One region of the Bradyrhizobium sp. CCBAU 51745 genome, then DNA from elsewhere that is predicted to be linked to it. Evidence: predicted binding sites of a transcription regulator. Region 1 holds the regulator's gene; the other holds the start of a gene.

Region 1 (8,425 bases):
CACGTCGGCGCCTTCGGCACGGTGCCGCTGATCGCTGCGAGCCTCGGCCTGATCCTGATGGGTCTTTTGCGCACGCCGCTGCGCTGGTCGGGAGCATTCGTGCTGGTGGCGGCGACCGTCTGGAGTCTTTCCGTCCGGCAACCCGATATTCTGATTGCCGGTGACGGTCAGAACGTCGCGGTGCGCGCCAGGGACGGGCAGCTGCACCTGATCAGGGCGAAGAAGGACAATTTCCTGCTGAAGGAGTGGCTTGCAGCGGACGCTGATTCGCGCGATGCGGCGAGCACCTCGCTCGGCGACGGCGTGTCGTGCGACGATGCCGGCTGCGTGACGCCGCTTGCCGACGGCCGCATGGTCGCGCTGGCGCTCCGCATCGACGCGCTGGCTGATGATTGCGGTCGCGCGGCCCTGGTGGTGACGGCAAAGCCTGCGCCGCCGGATTGCACCGGGATGGTGATCGATCGGCCGCGTCTGGCGAGCCAGGGCGCGCTGGCGCTGACACGTCGCGGCGATGGCTTTGCCATTGCGGCGGCGAGGGCGAGAGGCGCAAACCGCCCCTGGTCGCCGGCGGCGGCCGGCGATGGAGATTTCGAAGGGACCCTCATGCCGCGGTCCGCAGCTCCGCGCGCCAAGGACGCAACACCGTCCGAGGCCGACCTTCAGGCCGAGGATTGAGGCATGATCCGGACAAGCGCGGAGCGGTTCTCCGGCGCGACAAACGCGAAAACGCGTTTGCGCGGAGATCATGCCCAATTTTGGCCGGTTCAACCGATCGGCAGGCCCGGAGGTGTCGGCTGTCTGTCGGCGACAACTTGCGGCTTGTGCTCGCGCTCACCGAGCGGCTGGGTCACCGGCAGTTGCAGCACGGTTGCGCGCTGGCCTTCGACGAGCTGGGTCACCAGCACGTATTTGCCATCGGGGAATTCGATCGCGTCGTGATGACGATCGGGAATGTGCGGATCGACCTTGCCGAACTTGCCGACGCGCGAATTGATGGTGCGCGTCCAGATCCACCTGTTGTCGTAGCGGACGTTGTCGGCGAAGGCGAGCTCCGTTCCCGGCAGCAGGCAGACCGCGACCGACATGTCGGCTTCGGAGGCGAAGCCGCGCGTCGAGGTGCCGCGGAAGGTTGTCGTGACGATCGTCTCGCCGACCTCTGCGGGACGCGTCGCGACGGCATGCAAGCTATAGTCACACATCGGGTGCTCCTCATCAGCGATAGAGCACCCGCGCCTCTTCTGAGGCGCAGGCCTCTATCAGAGTGGAAGCCTGCGATCATATGCCATGTTGGGGGCAAATCTGCGGCTTGAGTCTGCAGGCTGCCATCACAATTTCTTTTTCAGACATCCGAGGAACAAAGACTGCTTCCGTGCATTCCGAGAGCTTCTTCGTTAGCGCCCAGCCGGTGCCGACCAACCCGAATAAGGCCAGGCCGGCTGCGCCTGTTGCCCGACGGCGTTGCGGGCACTGCGGAATTGTTCGTTCGTCGCCTGTGGCGCCCTGCGAACGTGATGCTGCGGCTGCGCAGCGAAGGTTTGCGACGCTGATATTGCGATCAGCGCGATCGCGACGGTGCTCAGAATAATCTTGCGCATGGCGGTCTCCTCGGTCTCGCAAGGCCTGCGAAGCGATGCGTGCTTCGTCATGGCGTGCCGGGGATGTAGCGCGGGAGAGGTGGCCGGATAATCAGTGCAAAACCAGAAAAACCAACCAGCCGGAGCGGACAATCGTCCGCTCCGATCTTGAGGGCGTGCTTGCCAGGTGGCGACGTGCGCCGCGTTCAGTATTTGCGGTACAGCCCGATCAGCTTGCCCTGGATCTTGACCCGGTTGGGCGGCAGGATCCGGACCTCGTAGGCGGCGTTTGCCGGCTCGAGCGCGATCGAGGCGCCGCGGCGGCGGAAACGCTTGAGCGTGGCTTCCTCGTCGTCGATCAGGGCCACCACGATATCGCCGGTGTCGCAGCTCTCGTTGCGCTGGATCAGCGCCATGTCGCCATCGAGAATGCCGGCATCGACCATGGAATCACCGCGGACTTCGAGCGCGTAGTGCTCGCCCGCGCCGAGCATGTCGGGCGGGACGCTGATGGTGTGGCTGCGCGTCTGCAAGGCCTCGATCGGCGTACCGGCCGCGATCCGGCCCATCACGGGAACTGCGACAGGGCGTTCGCCCTCATCGACGGGCGGGCTCGACATCGTGTGCACCTTGCCGAGATTGCCCTCGATGACGCTCGGCGTGAAGCCGCGACGGCTGCCGGCAGCCGCCTGGAGTTCAGGCAGCTTGATCACTTCGATGGCGCGGGCCCGGTTGGGCAGGCGGCGGATGAAGCCGCGCTCCTCGAGCGCAGTGATCAGGCGATGGATGCCCGACTTGGAGCGCAGGTCGAGCGCATCCTTCATCTCGTCGAAGGAGGGCGGCACGCCGCTTTCCTTCAATCGCTCGCTGATGAACCGCAGGAGCTCGTATTGTTTGCGCGTTAACATCTCGACCAAAATCCCCCTGACGATGTCGCTCGATTCCCAGACGCTGAATTCAGCAGTAAGCCGCTACATGCTCGAAACAAATCATGAACGGACACTATATGTTCGATACATGTTCCGCAACTGCTTAATTTACCGTGAACGCGACAAAGTTCGCGGGACGGTTGCGTCGGCGCGCTCACTCCGGCAGTCGCAACACCTCGCAAGGCGTGCCGGAAGCGGCCCTCGGTGCGAACGGCGCGCGCACGAGAAGTGCCTGTGCCGCAGCGAGATTCGCCAACAGTGAGGAATCCTGGTGGTTGACGGGAAGAGCGACGAGCGTGCCGTCGTCCCGCGTCTCCAGACGCGCACGCAGATAATCCTCGCGCTGGTCATTGGCCCCGAGGTCGCGACCGAGCACGGCGCGTTCGCGGCGATGATGAATCATTGAGCGGCCCGACAGCGCGCGAATCAGCGGCACCAGAAACAGGAAGCCGCAGACGTAGGATGACACGGGATTGCCGGGCAGGCCGATGACGCGCATCGGCCCGAGCTGCCCGTTCATCATCGGCTTGCCCGGCCGCATCGCGATCTTCCAGAACGCCATCGAGATACCTTCGTGCCGAAGCGCCTGCTGCACCAGATCGTGGTCACCGACAGACGCTCCGCCGGTCGTGATCAGGATGTCGGCGCCGGATTCGCGGGCGCGGCGGATGCCCGAGGTGGTGGCGGCAAGCGTGTCGGCGGCGACGCCGAGATCGATGGTGTCGGCACCCTCGCTGCGGGCGAGGGCGTGCAGGGCGTAGCCATTGGAATAGACGATCTGGCCGGGGCCGGGTGTCGAGCCCGGCATCACAAGCTCGTCGCCGGTTGCGAGAATCGCGACCTTAGGACGGCGATGAACGCTCAGCTGCGGATGGTTCATGCCCGCGGCGAGCGCAAGGTCCCGATCGGTCAGCCGTGCGCCCTTGCGCAGGAGCACGTCGCCCTCGCGGAAGTCGATCCCGGCGGGGCGAATGTGCCGCCCGGTGAGGGCAGCTTCCTTGATCGTGATGCGCTTGCCGTCCGCGATGGTGTCCTCCTGGATCACGACCGCATCGGCGCCGGCGGGAACGACGCCGCCGGTGAAGATCCGGACAGCTTCGCCGGCACCGACCGTTCCTGCAAATGGGCGGCCGGCTGCAACCTCGCCGACCACCGTGAGCTGCGCATCAACCTTCGCAGCATCAGCCGCGCGAACGGCATAACCATCCATCGCTGACATCGCCTCGGGCGGCTGCGTCCGGCGCGCCGCGACGTCCCGCGCGAGCACGCGATGGAAGGCCTGATCCAGAGCGATCATTTCCTCAGCCAAAGGCTCCGCACCGGCGAGCACGGCGGCAAGCGCATCGGAAACCGGCATCAGGGCCACGGCGAACTCCCGCAACGAGATCAAGGACTCGGTCGGGCAAGGTTCTAGCCGAGCGGGAGGGCCGACGCAAAAAGGGCTATACTGCTGCGAAGCTTACGCTTCGGGCACTAGGGCTCATGTCCAGCATGATCCGGGCAGACCGGTCCGACGGGGGCAGAACTGTGGGCAGCGTCACGACCGCGTTATGGGATTTCCCCTTGCCGCGTTTTCCACTTCAGCGACGTCGGGCGCCTTGGGGCCCTGATCCCGGTCGGGCATCGGATCTGCCTGAGATTTCAGATCGGCCGCTTTGCTCATCAGCTTGGCAGAAAGCTCGGCGTCCGAAGTGGTCTTGGCGAATTTGACCAGCAGGGAGGCCTGCTTGGTGAGGTATGTTTTGCCCAACACGCGATATGTCCGTCCATGGAAGTCCCAGCGGACTCAAGAGTCCGGAAGGGGGCATTCCGTTCCCGGAACTCCGTACAAAAATGCACAAAGAGCTTTGGTTCCTCGTTTTCGGGCGAAATTGTTCCGGAAATTGCCGCCCGATCAGATCCCCAGCGCCTTCAGCGCGACGCCGACGTCGTGGTGTGAGGTCACATGGACCGCGGTGAGGCCGCGGGCGCGCGCGCCTTCGATGTTCTCGGCGAGGTCATCGAAGAACACGATCCGGCTCGCCGGTACGCCCATCGCGGCCACGACGTGGTCGAACGCTTCCGCATCCGGTTTGCGCAGGCCGATGCTGGAGGACAGGTACAACTCGCGGAAATGGCCGAGCAGGTCGGCATATTCTCTGGAAAAATAGTCGACGTGCGGGCGGTTGGTGTTGGAGAAGGCGTAGACCGGCATCTGCTTTGCCGCGCGCGACAGCAGCTCGGCGATGCCAGGCATCTCGCCCGCGAAAATCGCGTTCCACCCCTCGAGGAACTGGACATTCGAAATGGAGATTCCGAGCGAGGAGCGCAGCGAGGCAAAATAGTCTTCATCGCTGATCTTGCCGACCTCGTGCAGGCGGTAGGCCTCGTCGCGCACATAGCGGGCGACGATGGCTTCGGGCTCGCAGCCGGCATGTCCCGCCCAGCAGGCGATCGCCTTGGAGAAATCGATGTCGAGCACGACGCGCCCGAGATCGAACAGAAGCGCATCTGCGCTGCCGGGAGAGAGCGAGGTCATTGCATCCTTTCGGGTCAGTATCGGTAGGGCTCGTGGTCGAATAGCGGGAACGCGCTGAACACGCTCGGTACATTGGTTGCGGTGGCCGGGTGCAGGCAGGACTTGTCGACCTCGGCGAAGGAGGTGGCACCGAGCAGGCCGAGGCAGCGCAGCACCTCGTCCTCCAGCAGTTCCAGCATCCGCGTTACGCCGGTCTCGCCGGCTGCGGCCAGCGCCCAGCATTGCAGCCGGCCGATGCCGACGAGGTCGGCGCCCGCCGCGATCGCCTTGACGATGTCCGTGCCGCGGCAGAAGCCGCCATCGACCATGATCTTGGCGCGGCCTTTCACGGCGTCGACGATCTCGGGCAGCACATGCATGGCGCCGCGGCCGTGATCGAGCTGGCGGCCGCCATGGTTGGAGACGTAGATCCATTCGACGCCGTGATCGAGCGCGATCAGGGCATCCTCGGCGGTGGCGATGCCCTTGAGGATCAGGGGGATCTTGAATTTGTCCTTGATCATCTTCACGGTCCGCCACTCCAGCCCCTTCTGGTAGTCGCCGCCGGTGGCGCGCAGACGGCTCTCGCGAACATAGCGCTTGGCGATGTCGCGTTCGCGACGGCTGTAATGGGCGGTGTCGACGGTCAGGCAGAAGGCGGCATAATTGGCCTTCTGCGCCCGGCTGACGACGTCCGCGACGAACGCGTCATCGCCACGGACGTAGAGCTGGTACAGGCGCAGCGCATCGGGCGCGGCCTCGGCGGTCTTTTCCAGACCGGGCTCGGACACGGAGCTGAGCATGTGCGATGCGCCGAAAGTACCGGCGGCGCGCGCGACGCTGGCTGCGCCAAGGGGATCGAAGATCTCCAGCGCGCCGACGGGGGCGAGCACCACAGGCAGTCGCATCTTGCGGCCGAACTGCTCGACCGAGCCGCTGACCTTGCGCACGTCGCGCAGCACGCGGGGGCGGAACGCGATCTCGTCCAGCGCCATGCGGTTGCGGCGCATCGTGGTCTCTGTCTCGGCCGCGCCGACGATGTAGTCCCAGGCGTTCTGGTTGAGATTGGAACGCGCCTTCCGGATGAATTCGTGCAGGTTCTGGAACGGCTCGTTGCTGGCGCCGAGTTCGACGTTCCGTTCCGGCCGGAGTGCTTCGTTCATTGTTATCCTCCCGAGAATTTGAAGCAATTGTGCCATCGCCTATCCCGTCCGGCGCTCCAAGACCATCCTAAAATGGCATAGCTGCGAGGCGCCGTCCGGTCGACTGATTCCCGCTGGAAACGGGGGCCGATCTTGCGAACGTTGCCAAATGTTTAGGCTTAGGCGAAGGGATTTTTACCGCGTACCCGCCGGCGTGGCAGGCCGGCCTTGAAGAAACCAGAATGATATTGTGAGAACCGGGCTGGATCGCCACTTGCATGGCGGCTGCCCAGCCTCAATAGAACCGCTCAGCGAAAAGGCCACCCATTCCATGCGGAAAACCCTGCTCTTCCCCCTGGGCGCGCTCACCGGAGCGTGCCTGACCCTCCTCGTATCAGGTCCGCAGGGCGGACTATGGGCGGCTCGGGCGGCGGCAGGCGCGGATGATGCATATTCCCAGCTCAACCTGTTCGGGGAAGTTTTCGAGCGGGTGAAGGCGAGCTACGTCGAGAAACCCGACAATGCCAAGCTGATCGAAGGCGCCATCACGGGCATGGTGACCTCGCTCGATCCGCATTCCCGCTACATGAACGACAAGGCCTGGACCGAGATGCAGGAGACCACCTCCGGCGAGTTCGGCGGCCTCGGCATCGAGGTCACGATGGAAGAGGGCCTGGTCAAGGTCGTTTCCCCGATCGACGATACGCCGGCGTCCAAGGCCGGCATCATGTCCGGCGACCTCATCAGCAAGATCGACGGCGAAAACGTGCAGGGCATGACGCTCGAGCAGGCCGTCAACAAGATGAAGGGGCCGGTCGACACCAAGACCAAGCTGACCATCGTGCGCAAGGGCGCCGATGCTCCGCTCGATGTCGCGATCACGCGCGAGATCATCCATGTCCGCCCGGTCCGCTTCCACGTGGAGAACGGGGACATCGGCTACATCCGCGTCACCTCGTTCAACGAGCAGACCACCGACGGCCTGAAGAAGGCGATCGCCTCGATCTCCAAGGACGTCCCGCAAGACAAGCTCATTGGCTATGTGATGGATCTGCGCAACAACCCAGGCGGCCTGCTCGACCAGGCGGTGTCGGTATCGAGCGCGTTCCTGCAGCGCGGCGAGGTCGTCTCGACCCGCGGACGCAATCCGGAAGAAACCCAGCGCTTCACTGCGCATGGCGGCGACCTCACCAAGGGCAAGCCGCTCGTTATTCTGGTCAATGGCGGCTCGGCTTCGGCGTCGGAAATCGTGGCGGGCGCGCTGCATGATCACAAGCGTGCTACGATCATCGGCACGCGCTCGTTCGGCAAGGGCTCGGTGCAGACCATCATTCCGCTCGGCACCGGCAATGGCGCGCTGGCATTGACCACCGCGCGCTACTACACGCCGTCGGGCCGCTCGATCCAGGCTCAGGGCATCGCGCCCGATATCGAGATCCTCCAGGACGTCCCGGCCGAGCTGAAGGGCCGCGTCGACACCATCGCCGAATCGCAGATGCGCGGCCATCTGCAGGCCGCCGACGGCACCGAGCAGACGGGCTCGCAGTCCTATGTCCCGCCGGAAGAGAAGGACGACAAGGCGCTGCACGCGGCCTATGACTTCCTGCACGGCGTCACGGTGAATGCGGCTGCCGCGAAACCGGCGCCGAAGACGACGGTGCCGAACTAGAGCGAGAAGCCGACGGATACAGCGCCCGGGTGCGGATGAACCGCTCCCGGGCGAATTCGTCTTGGGCGCTGTCGTCAAGTCCGGGCAACTCAACGTCTCGGCCGCAGGCTTGACCAGAGTCGCTGCGTCGGGCTTCCGCCGTAGCGACAACGAGGACACACTGTTTCCCCGTTGCGTTGCCTGGGAGATGTGATCCCGCGTCTTGCGCGCGGCGGGATCACCGTCCGATCGTCATTGCTCCTTCTTCGGGCCCATGTGATGCGGGACCTCGGTCTTTGGTCCGCCGCCGTAATGATGGCTGCCGCCAGACCCGGTGGTCGGTCCGCCATCGCTGTCCTTCTTGCCCATGTGGTGCAGGACCTCGGTCTTCGGCCCGCCCGTGTAGTGGTGGCCGTTCTTCTCATCGGTGGTGCTCGTCTGCGCCACGGCGGGCAGCGCGACGAACGACATGATCGCTGCAGCAGCGATCAGCTTGCGGTGGCTCATTCTGGTTTCTCCTGTTTGATCTTGTCGAGTTGGTGTCATCAAGTCCCGATGGCTTGACTGAGAGGCAACCAAACCCGGAGTGAGAACGTCGAAGTTGAGCAAGATCAATCGTCGGCGTGCACGCTTGC
Region 2 (8,425 bases), on a different contig from region 1:
GAAGCGTACCGCCCCACCAGCGCCTGATCGGGTTGTGACCGCGAAAATCCTCCCGGCCGTCCAGGACAGCCTGACCAAACTCCGTCAACGACAGCCGGCTCCGGCGATAGGCGGCGTTGCGACCTCGCGCATCGCGTTGTGGGAGGGTTGCGAGTTTCGGATCGAGACCCGCAATCGCCGGCATCGGACCGGAGGCTAGCCCTTCAAGCAGCGGGCCCAGCTCCCATTGGTCGAACACACGCGTTTCGAGCAGCCCGTCCGGCTCAAATAGCTCCTTGGTGCGGTTGTGCCCGTTCGCGATCAGTCCGAGCAGTCGCGCTTCCGTCGCGCCAAGTCCGGTGATCGGAGACGGCAATTCCGCCAGTAATTCCTCCATCGCCGGCTTCAGGAAGGGGAGCCCGGGAAAGTCCTGACTGAGCAATCCGAAACAGAGCTCCGGCGTTGGTGACCGGTAGGCCTCCCAGGCGATGCGGGCGGCCTCGAAGTCGAACTCCGTGACATCCAACTGTCGGATGGTGTGATCGCGAAGCCTGGCACTGTGGGCTCCGAGCAAATCGAAATCGACTATTCGCAGCCTGGTACGCTCGGCCGCGTACGACTCGGAACGGAGATAGTCGAGGATCCAGATCAGTTGCAATTGATTGCTCGGGCTGGGATCAAACCACAGCTCGATCTCTTCGACACCGTAGGCTTTGCAGAACCAGACCAGTCCGAGCTCCTTGTGCGCGAGACCGCTCTGGGGCGACCCGCGCAACCAGATCGGACCAACGTACCTCCCGCTCGCCCAAGAAAGAGCCTCTGAAAGAGCCTCCGGTGAGATACTGTTCAAGATGGTGCGACGTAGGCAGTGGTCCGGAGACGAATCGAAAGATCAGCGGGACGACCATGTCGGCGCGATCGGCAAAGGTGAGACCAACGCCGGACGAACTGGTCAGGATCACGCGCTTCACCACACCACCCGATCACTCCAACGCAAAAAGAGACGGGCACTGACGACGTCGGCAACTCAACGTCCTCAGCGCCCGCTCCTCGCGAAAAACTTCTCGCTTTAGGGCTTACTCGTCCGCCGGCTCCTCGCCGTCGGCGTCGCTCTCGGGCGTGCCGGCCAAAATCTGCTCCGAGATCAAGCCGGAGTTCTGGCGGATCGCGGTCTCGATCTTGGCGGTGATGTCCGGGTTGGACTTCAGGAACGCTTTCGAATTCTCGCGGCCCTGGCCGAGGCGCTGGCTGTCATAGGAGAACCAGGCGCCGGACTTTTCGACGATGCCAGCCTTGACGCCGAGATCGAGGATCTCGCCCATCTTGGAGACGCCCTCGCCGTACATGATGTCGAACTCGACCTGCTTGAAGGGCGGCGCCAGCTTGTTCTTCACCACCTTCACACGCGTCGTGTTGCCGACCACTTCGTCGCGCTCCTTGATCGCGCCGATGCGGCGGATGTCGAGGCGGACCGAGGCGTAGAACTTCAGCGCGTTGCCGCCGGTCGTGGTTTCCGGCGAGCCGTACATCACACCGATCTTCATGCGGATCTGGTTGATGAAGATCACCATGGTGTTTGACTTGTTGATCGAGGCCGTCAGCTTGCGCAACGCCTGGCTCATCAACCGCGCTTGAAGACCCGGCAGCGCATCGCCCATCTCGCCTTCGAGCTCGGCCTTCGGCACCAAGGCCGCGACCGAATCGACCACCAGCACATCCACCGCGCCCGAACGCACCAGCGTGTCGCAGATTTCCAGCGCCTGCTCGCCGGTGTCGGGCTGGGAGATCAAGAGCTCGTCGATGTTGACTCCGAGCTTGCGGGCATAGACCGGGTCGAGCGCGTGCTCGGCGTCGATGAAGGCGCAGATGCCGCCCTTCTTCTGGGCTTCTGCCACCGTGTGCAGCGCCAGCGTGGTTTTTCCTGAGGATTCCGGCCCGTAGATCTCGACGATGCGCCCCTTGGGCAGACCGCCGATGCCGAGCGCGATATCGAGCCCGAGCGAGCCTGACGACACTGCCTCGATGTCCATCGAACGGTCGTTCTTGCCGAGCTTCATCACCGAGCCCTTGCCGAACTGACGCTCGATCTGGGAGAGCGCGGCAGCCAGAGCTTTACTCTTGTCCATGGAAGATCCTTCGACGATACGCAGGGCAGTGGTGGACATTGGGTCGTGCTCCTTATGGCGAGGATTCGGGTGCGGGACAAACGATTGACGCGGCGGATCGTCGATAAAAACAATGTACACTATTTGTTCTAGGTTCGCAATATGTTCTTTTCAGATTTGGAGGGGCTGGCCGTATTAGGACAGCGCCAGATTTGGGCTGCCCTCATCCGCCTTGGCGAATGTCGGAATCGAAAGGGGCCACCTCGCGGTGGCCCCTTGCCGGTTGCAATAATTGTTCGGGATCAAATTCCAGCCCCGGCCCACGTATTTCTACCGAGATCGTGGAGGATGTGAAGTCCGTTAAACTGCGGTGTTCCGGCAGGGGAACATCGGATGTCCTTATTTCCCGAAATGAGCTTTCGGCGCTCTTCTGACACATGATGTGTATCAAAGACGGAAGAGCCGTTCTGCCGTCATAATTTCGCAATCCTTCGGCACAGAACTTTTCTGTGGCCGCGGGCGTTTCTTTGAGAACGGCGCTGGCACAGTCGGGGATCGGGTCATGACGGAAGATGCGCACCACGATGCGAACAGGCGCAATCAGCTGCGCGCGGCCGCGCTCGAGGAGATGCTGAAGTTCGAGCGCAGGGAAAGCGAGTTCCGCAAGAAGGACCGCGAGGAGCGCGCCGCCGATCTGCATCTGCCCCTGGACGAGATCAAGGTGCACTAAGGATAAAGGCCACGCGAAACGAGCCGCTGCCTACTGTGCATGGGGTTGTTTTCGTAGCTATGGCGGCGCGTGCCGCTCGGTCCCTACATCAGCGCCAGCAGCACGATGCCGATCACCAACACCACGAAGCCAGCCGCCGTCGCGGCGGCGAATGACCGCTCAACCTTGTCCATGATGCCACCCCGCTGTCGGCGCGCCACGTATCCCCCATGGCTTCGCCGTGCGCGGAAAGTGTCGCCAACGCTTGTGTCTGAAGTTGTGCGCGGAGATGTCTGAATTGGGACGCGACTGCTCCAGCGTCGGTTTGCCCGGTGGACCAACAATGAGCCTCCATGCTCAGTCGCCGATCCGTCCTGTCAGGCTGTCGTAAGCTGAGCGGGCTACGGTCATTTGGCTATGGTGTTGCAGCCCAGCACCTCAGCCTCCAATAACCTTCTACCCGCCCGGCTCTCCCCTGGCGGGTTTTTTTTCGCGCGTGAGCGCATGTCGCGCGCTTCCGTGGTTCTCCTGCCATGAACAGAGTTCCTGGTCGTAAGGCCGATGACCTGGCGGGCGGGTGCGCGGCCGTGAATCGCGGTACCAGCCGCCCATGCAACGCGATCGTCGGCCTCCAGTTTCGGAATCTGATTTCGCATGCTTCGAGCTGCGCGCGCTTTCAGGATTTTCGTGAATTTTCCTCCACTTAACGGCAAATTTCGCTTGTCGGCGGAATATTCTCACGCCCAACATGTTTGCGCACATGGATAGGTGAATCGTGGAGGTGACCATGAATCACAGGGGCGTAGAGTTCACGGTTGCAAAGACGGCGATCCCGGGTGTGTGGCAATGGCAGTTCCGGATCGGCGACGAGACCAAGACAGGTAAGACCGAGACGAAGATCGACCTCTTGGCCATCCGTCGGGTGCAGTTACGTATCGATCGGGAACTGAAGGCGATCGGGCGCAAGACGGCGTGAACCGGCGGGGTTGACCGAAACCGGACGACTAGTCCGCGCTGGGCAACCGCCGCATGGTGAATTCGATGTCGCCGCCGGGCAATTCGCGCCAGGTTTCGACCTCGCTCATGTAATCGGCTTTCGGATAGCGCGCGAAAAAGGCCTGCGCCCTTGCTCTTGCCGCGGCGCGCGGCAGGGTGAAGCTCTCGCGCAGATAGCCGTCGCCGGCCGGTTCGCTCGCTCTGGCGGCCGGTTTGCGCCGGCGCGCCATCCGCTCGGCGAGGTCCCGCGGACGATCCGCCATGTCCTGCCTCCTCAACGCAACACTGCGAAGGATGTAGGATCGCTACCCGGCAAAGGCGAGTCCCGCCGGAGGCGCCAACCGCCTCCGGGAGCGCGGTCAGTTGGCGGCCGTCCCGGCCTTGGGCTTCTTGGGCGCGCTGGTGACGGCCGAGGTCTTCGGCGCGGGCTGCTTCGGCGGGTCGGCGCGCATCCCGCCCCAGGGATCGTTGGACGCCTTGGCATCCGGAATCTTCTTCAGCGTTTCCTTGTAGGCCTTCTCGCGCGCAGCATCCGCGGCCTTCTCATCATCGGTCTTGGGCGGGCCATCAGCCATCAGATTGATATGGGGTGCCGCCCCATCCTGCGCGAAGGCCGGTCCAGCCACCAGCGCCAGCACCGCCGCCATACGGAAAAGCTTCATCACTCACTCCTTGATCGTGGACGGAGGGCGGATACCACACCCTGCCCCTCTGCGCAGCGCCGGGCGCCGCTTCAGCCCGCTAGAGCCGATCCGACCTGCACGATTTCGGCTCATGGAGCCAGTCGTCCCAAATCGGACCGCATTTGGTGCAGCCGTTCAGCGCCAGGCCGAGCGCGGCCAAGCAAAATATCAGGACACATCGACGCAACATCGTCCACCCGCTCCCAAGCATGGCATCATATCGGGCGAAGTCAGGCATTTTCAAGCCGACCGCAGCAGTGACGTCACCGCGCCCAGGCGCGCAGTGTGGCCGAAACATCGGGCAACACAGGAGGGAACGACCGCAATGCCATCACAGCCAGAAGCCGAGTTCGGCATCGCCGAGGCCAGACGCATCCTCGGCGAGGTCTTTGCGCCCTGGGTCCAGGATCTCAACCTCTCCGTCGAGCGCATCGAGCACACGCCGCCGGCCGATGTGCCGGACTGGCAGCCTGGCGCGCTGCTCCGCATGCCGTTCTCGGAGAAGCTATGCCGCAACGGCGGCGTTGTCTGCGGCCAGGCCTTGATGGCGCTGGCCGACACCGCGATGGTGATCGCGAACCTCGCCGCCAACAAGGGCTATCGTCCGATGACGACGGTGGACCAGACCACGCATTTCATGCGCGCGGTCGCCTCGTCGGATGTGCTGGCGGATGCGCGCGTGGTGCGACTGGGACGCACCATGAGCTTCGGTCGCGTCACCCTGCTCTCCGCCAGCGACAACAAGCAGGTCGCGATGGTGTCGAGCGCGTTCGCGATGCTGCCGGGCTGAGCATCATCCGAAACGAAGAGAGCCGCGTGCGCGCAAGGCGCACCGCGGCTCTCGGTGCCAATGATATCGAAGCGAGAGGCGAGGCGCGATCGCAATCACGCCTCGGCCCGCTCGCTTCAAGAATTACTTCAAGGATTACTTGCCGAGAATTTCGTCGGCCGCGGTGACGACGCTGACGGTCGGATTCTTTCCGCAATAGGCTCCGAACTTCTTGGCGTTTTCGATGAAGACCTCGGTGTCGATGATCGCGTTGTCCTCATCGCCCTTGTACCAGCCGTCCATCCAGGTCAGCACGACGGCGATGTTGTCCTCGCCGCTCTCGAGGAACTGCTTGCAGGTCATGGTCGAGAGGTCCCACTTGACGGCGTGGGCGGGCATCGATGTCAAAGAGAGCGCTGCGGCGAACAAAAGGGAAAGCTTAGTCTTCATTCGGAATCTCCATGGGCGCGTAACGCCATAAAGGAAAGGCTTGCGGGATAAACACGGCGGAGTAACTCGCCGCCTCAACGTCGTAAACGAAATCTTAAGCGCCGTGCAAGTAGCGCCAGTATTGAGTTTAGATCAACGCAATTTCTATGCGCTATTTCACAATCGTCACTATGGACCAACGCGGATGATCGAGAAGCGTGCAACGCAACGTCATCGGGTTTTCAAGGGTGGTACGGTCACCTTTGAAGGCAGCGGCGTGGCTTGCACGGTGCGCAACATCTCGGACCGCGGTGCCGCGATCGACCTTGAAAATCCTGTTTTATTGCCGCCCTCGTTCACGCTGTCGATTTCATGCGACAATTTCGTGCGGCATTGCCGCGCGGTGTGGCGAAACGACAGGCGTGTCGGCCTCGCCTTCGTGCAATAGCGCGCACGATGTGAATGACGGTTCGCACGACCCGCACGCAAGCATCAATTTGTGATCCGGACTTCGCCGGGCCATTGCAGCGGCATCGAGCGCGATCACCTGGTTGAAGGGCGAGGCCTGAACCGCCGGGGTCGCTACCCCAGCTTGGGCCTTTCGTCGGCCTTTTGGGCGTGTTGTCCGCCTCGTTCGAATGGCGCTGGCCGCCGCCCATCTGCGCCTGCGACGAATCATAGCTAACGCGGCGCACCCCAGCCCTTCAGCAAATGTTGATCGGGCAGGACTTCGTTCCGTTCGAATTCGCGCCTATCTGTTGGCCCGCGGGGGACCTTCACGAATGTTGCGGATTGTTGCTCATGTGGCGCTGCTTGCCTGCGTGCTCGCGCTCGGTGCGTGCGGCTTTGCCGACAGCCGCGCGCCGGTGCCCGAGTTCATGCGCATCAAGGAGGCCGAACAGCCGCCGCCCGAGCCGCCGCCGGATGTCAAGCGCGTGGTCCGCGAGCAGATTGACGTGGTCTTTCTCAACACATCCTATCCGCGCGAGGTACAGGTCGCCCTGCCCCATCACGAGGTCCGCGGATCGGGCTGGACGGCCTGCGTCCGCGCGAACCTCACTGCCGCCACCGGCTCCGCACTGGGCACCCAGACCTACATCGTCACGATATCGGGCGGGAAGATCATCGACCGGCGGCGCGCGGAGGCAGATGATATCTGCGGGTCGGAAGCCTACCAGCCGATCTAGCGAAACCTCACGCCGCACGGCAATCCGGTTCCGGGAAAAACCTGAAATTCCACCGGAACGATCGCGGCGTCTCATTCTTGTTACCGCCGAGGGCAGTTTCGGAGGAGGACAGGATGAGGATGTTCACGATTGCACTGCTGGCCGGTGTCGGCGCTCTGGCGGCGGGGAGCGGCGCGAAGGCTGCGGATATCTACACGACCAGCGAATACACCAGCCCCGATCTCATTCAGGAGGTCCGGCTCGTCTGCGATGACGCCGGCAATTGCTACCGCACCCATGGCGGCGCACGCGTGATCGTGCGCGACTCCTACGCCCGCATGCCGCGTGAACGCTATTACGAGCGCCGCACCTACCGTGATTGGGATGACGGCCCGCGCGCCGGCGTCGGCATTCGCGCGCCCGGTGTCAGCGTGGGCGTCGGAGTCGGCGACGACCGCTGGTAAGCAGCACAATAGGACTGGACGGGACCGGGCGAACAACTTCGCCCGGTCTGTTCGCTCGACGTGACGCCGGATCGGATCAGGCAGCGACCATCTGCTGCTGAAACTGTTCATATGCCGCGATTGCATCCGCCGCATACATCAGCGATGGCCCGCCGCCCATATAGACGGCCATGCCAAGCGCTTCCTCGATCTCTTCGCGTGTCGCAGCGAGCTTAACCAGCGCTTCGGCGTGAAAGCCGATGCAGCCGTCGCAATGGGCGGCAACGCCGAGCGCGAGCGCAATCAGTTCCTTGGTCTTCTTGTCCAGCGCGCCGTCACGCGTGGCCGCCTGGGCGAGCGCGGCAAATCCCTTCATCGTGTCGGGAATGTCGTTGCGGAGCTTCTTCATATTGGCGGAGATCTGCCGGATGATCGCGGGATAGTCCTTGTCCATGACGCTACTCTCTGTTGATTTCAGGTTTCGAGCGGATCGGCTGGCGTGGCGTAGCGCGTCAGCGACGGCAAATGAGCGATGAAGCGGGCGAGCACCATGCCGGCACACATCGCCGCGACGAAGATGAAGGCAGACGCCGAGCCGAAACCGAGCGCGGTCAGCGCCGGCCCGGGGCAGAAGCCTGCCATTCCCCAGCCAATGCCGAAGATGGCGGGACCTGCGACAATTCTGGGATCGATATCGGTCCGCGTCGGCACATAGAAGCGAGCGGCAAAAAACGGCCGCGCACGCTTCAGGACGCGATTGAATCCGACGAAGGTCACTGCGACCGCACCGGCCATCACGAACGCGAGGCTCGCGTCCCACGTCCCCGCGGGAATCCCGCCGACGTCCAAAAAGTTCAAGACCTTTGCCGGGTTCGCCATGCCGGACACGATGAGACCAAGCCCGAAGACGAGGCCGATCGCGAATTGAACGAGAATGGCCATCGTCTCAGCTCCAGTGCCGGATCACGAAAACAGTGGCCATGCCGGCCGCCATGAAGGTCGCGGTCGCCACCAGCGAGCGCACCGAGAGTCGCGACAGGCCGCAGACACCATGGCCGGACGTGCAGCCGCTGCCCCACACCGATCCGAAGCCGGTCAGCAGCCCCGCAACGATCAGCGCCGGCACCCCCGCGGCGATCGTTTGCT

What was found. The regulator LexA, encoded in region 1, represses DNA repair genes until DNA is damaged. The targets are predictions, from matches to a motif close to TGTTCNNNNTGTGTTCNG.
Region 2: recA (recombinase RecA) is a predicted target of LexA. The motif match lies at 2,237-2,254, and genes of this name have one in related genera.

What each region holds. Positions count from the first base shown of each region.
Region 1 covers NZ_LBJP01000070.1:31,349-39,773, reverse strand. Annotated here, with positions in the region: gene XH98_RS17255 (ComEC/Rec2 family competence protein) at 1-675, shown strand, start outside; gene XH98_RS17250 (hypothetical protein) at 765-1,199, opposite strand; gene XH98_RS17245 (hypothetical protein) at 1,392-1,595, opposite strand; gene lexA (transcriptional repressor LexA) at 1,781-2,482, opposite strand; gene XH98_RS17235 (molybdopterin molybdotransferase MoeA) at 2,658-3,869, opposite strand; gene XH98_RS17230 (hypothetical protein) at 4,041-4,256, opposite strand; gene XH98_RS17225 (HAD family hydrolase) at 4,398-5,021, opposite strand; gene XH98_RS17220 (alpha-hydroxy acid oxidase) at 5,036-6,163, opposite strand; gene XH98_RS17215 (S41 family peptidase) at 6,474-7,811, shown strand; gene XH98_RS17210 (hypothetical protein) at 8,043-8,297, opposite strand.
Region 2 covers NZ_LBJP01000004.1:199,400-207,824, forward strand. Annotated here, with positions in the region: gene XH98_RS06145 (hypothetical protein) at 1-754, opposite strand, end outside; gene recA (recombinase RecA) at 1,056-2,144, opposite strand; gene XH98_RS06155 (hypothetical protein) at 2,647-2,814, shown strand; gene XH98_RS06160 (hypothetical protein) at 3,581-3,769, shown strand; gene XH98_RS06165 (hypothetical protein) at 3,798-4,052, opposite strand; gene XH98_RS06170 (hypothetical protein) at 4,149-4,451, opposite strand; gene XH98_RS06175 (PaaI family thioesterase) at 4,798-5,262, shown strand; gene XH98_RS06180 (HdeA family protein) at 5,398-5,691, opposite strand; gene XH98_RS06185 (PilZ domain-containing protein) at 5,876-6,118, shown strand; gene XH98_RS06190 (hypothetical protein) at 6,453-6,857, shown strand; gene XH98_RS06195 (hypothetical protein) at 6,971-7,300, shown strand; gene XH98_RS06200 (carboxymuconolactone decarboxylase family protein) at 7,377-7,733, opposite strand; gene XH98_RS06205 (DUF6691 family protein) at 7,754-8,221, opposite strand; gene XH98_RS06210 (YeeE/YedE family protein) at 8,226-8,425, opposite strand, start outside.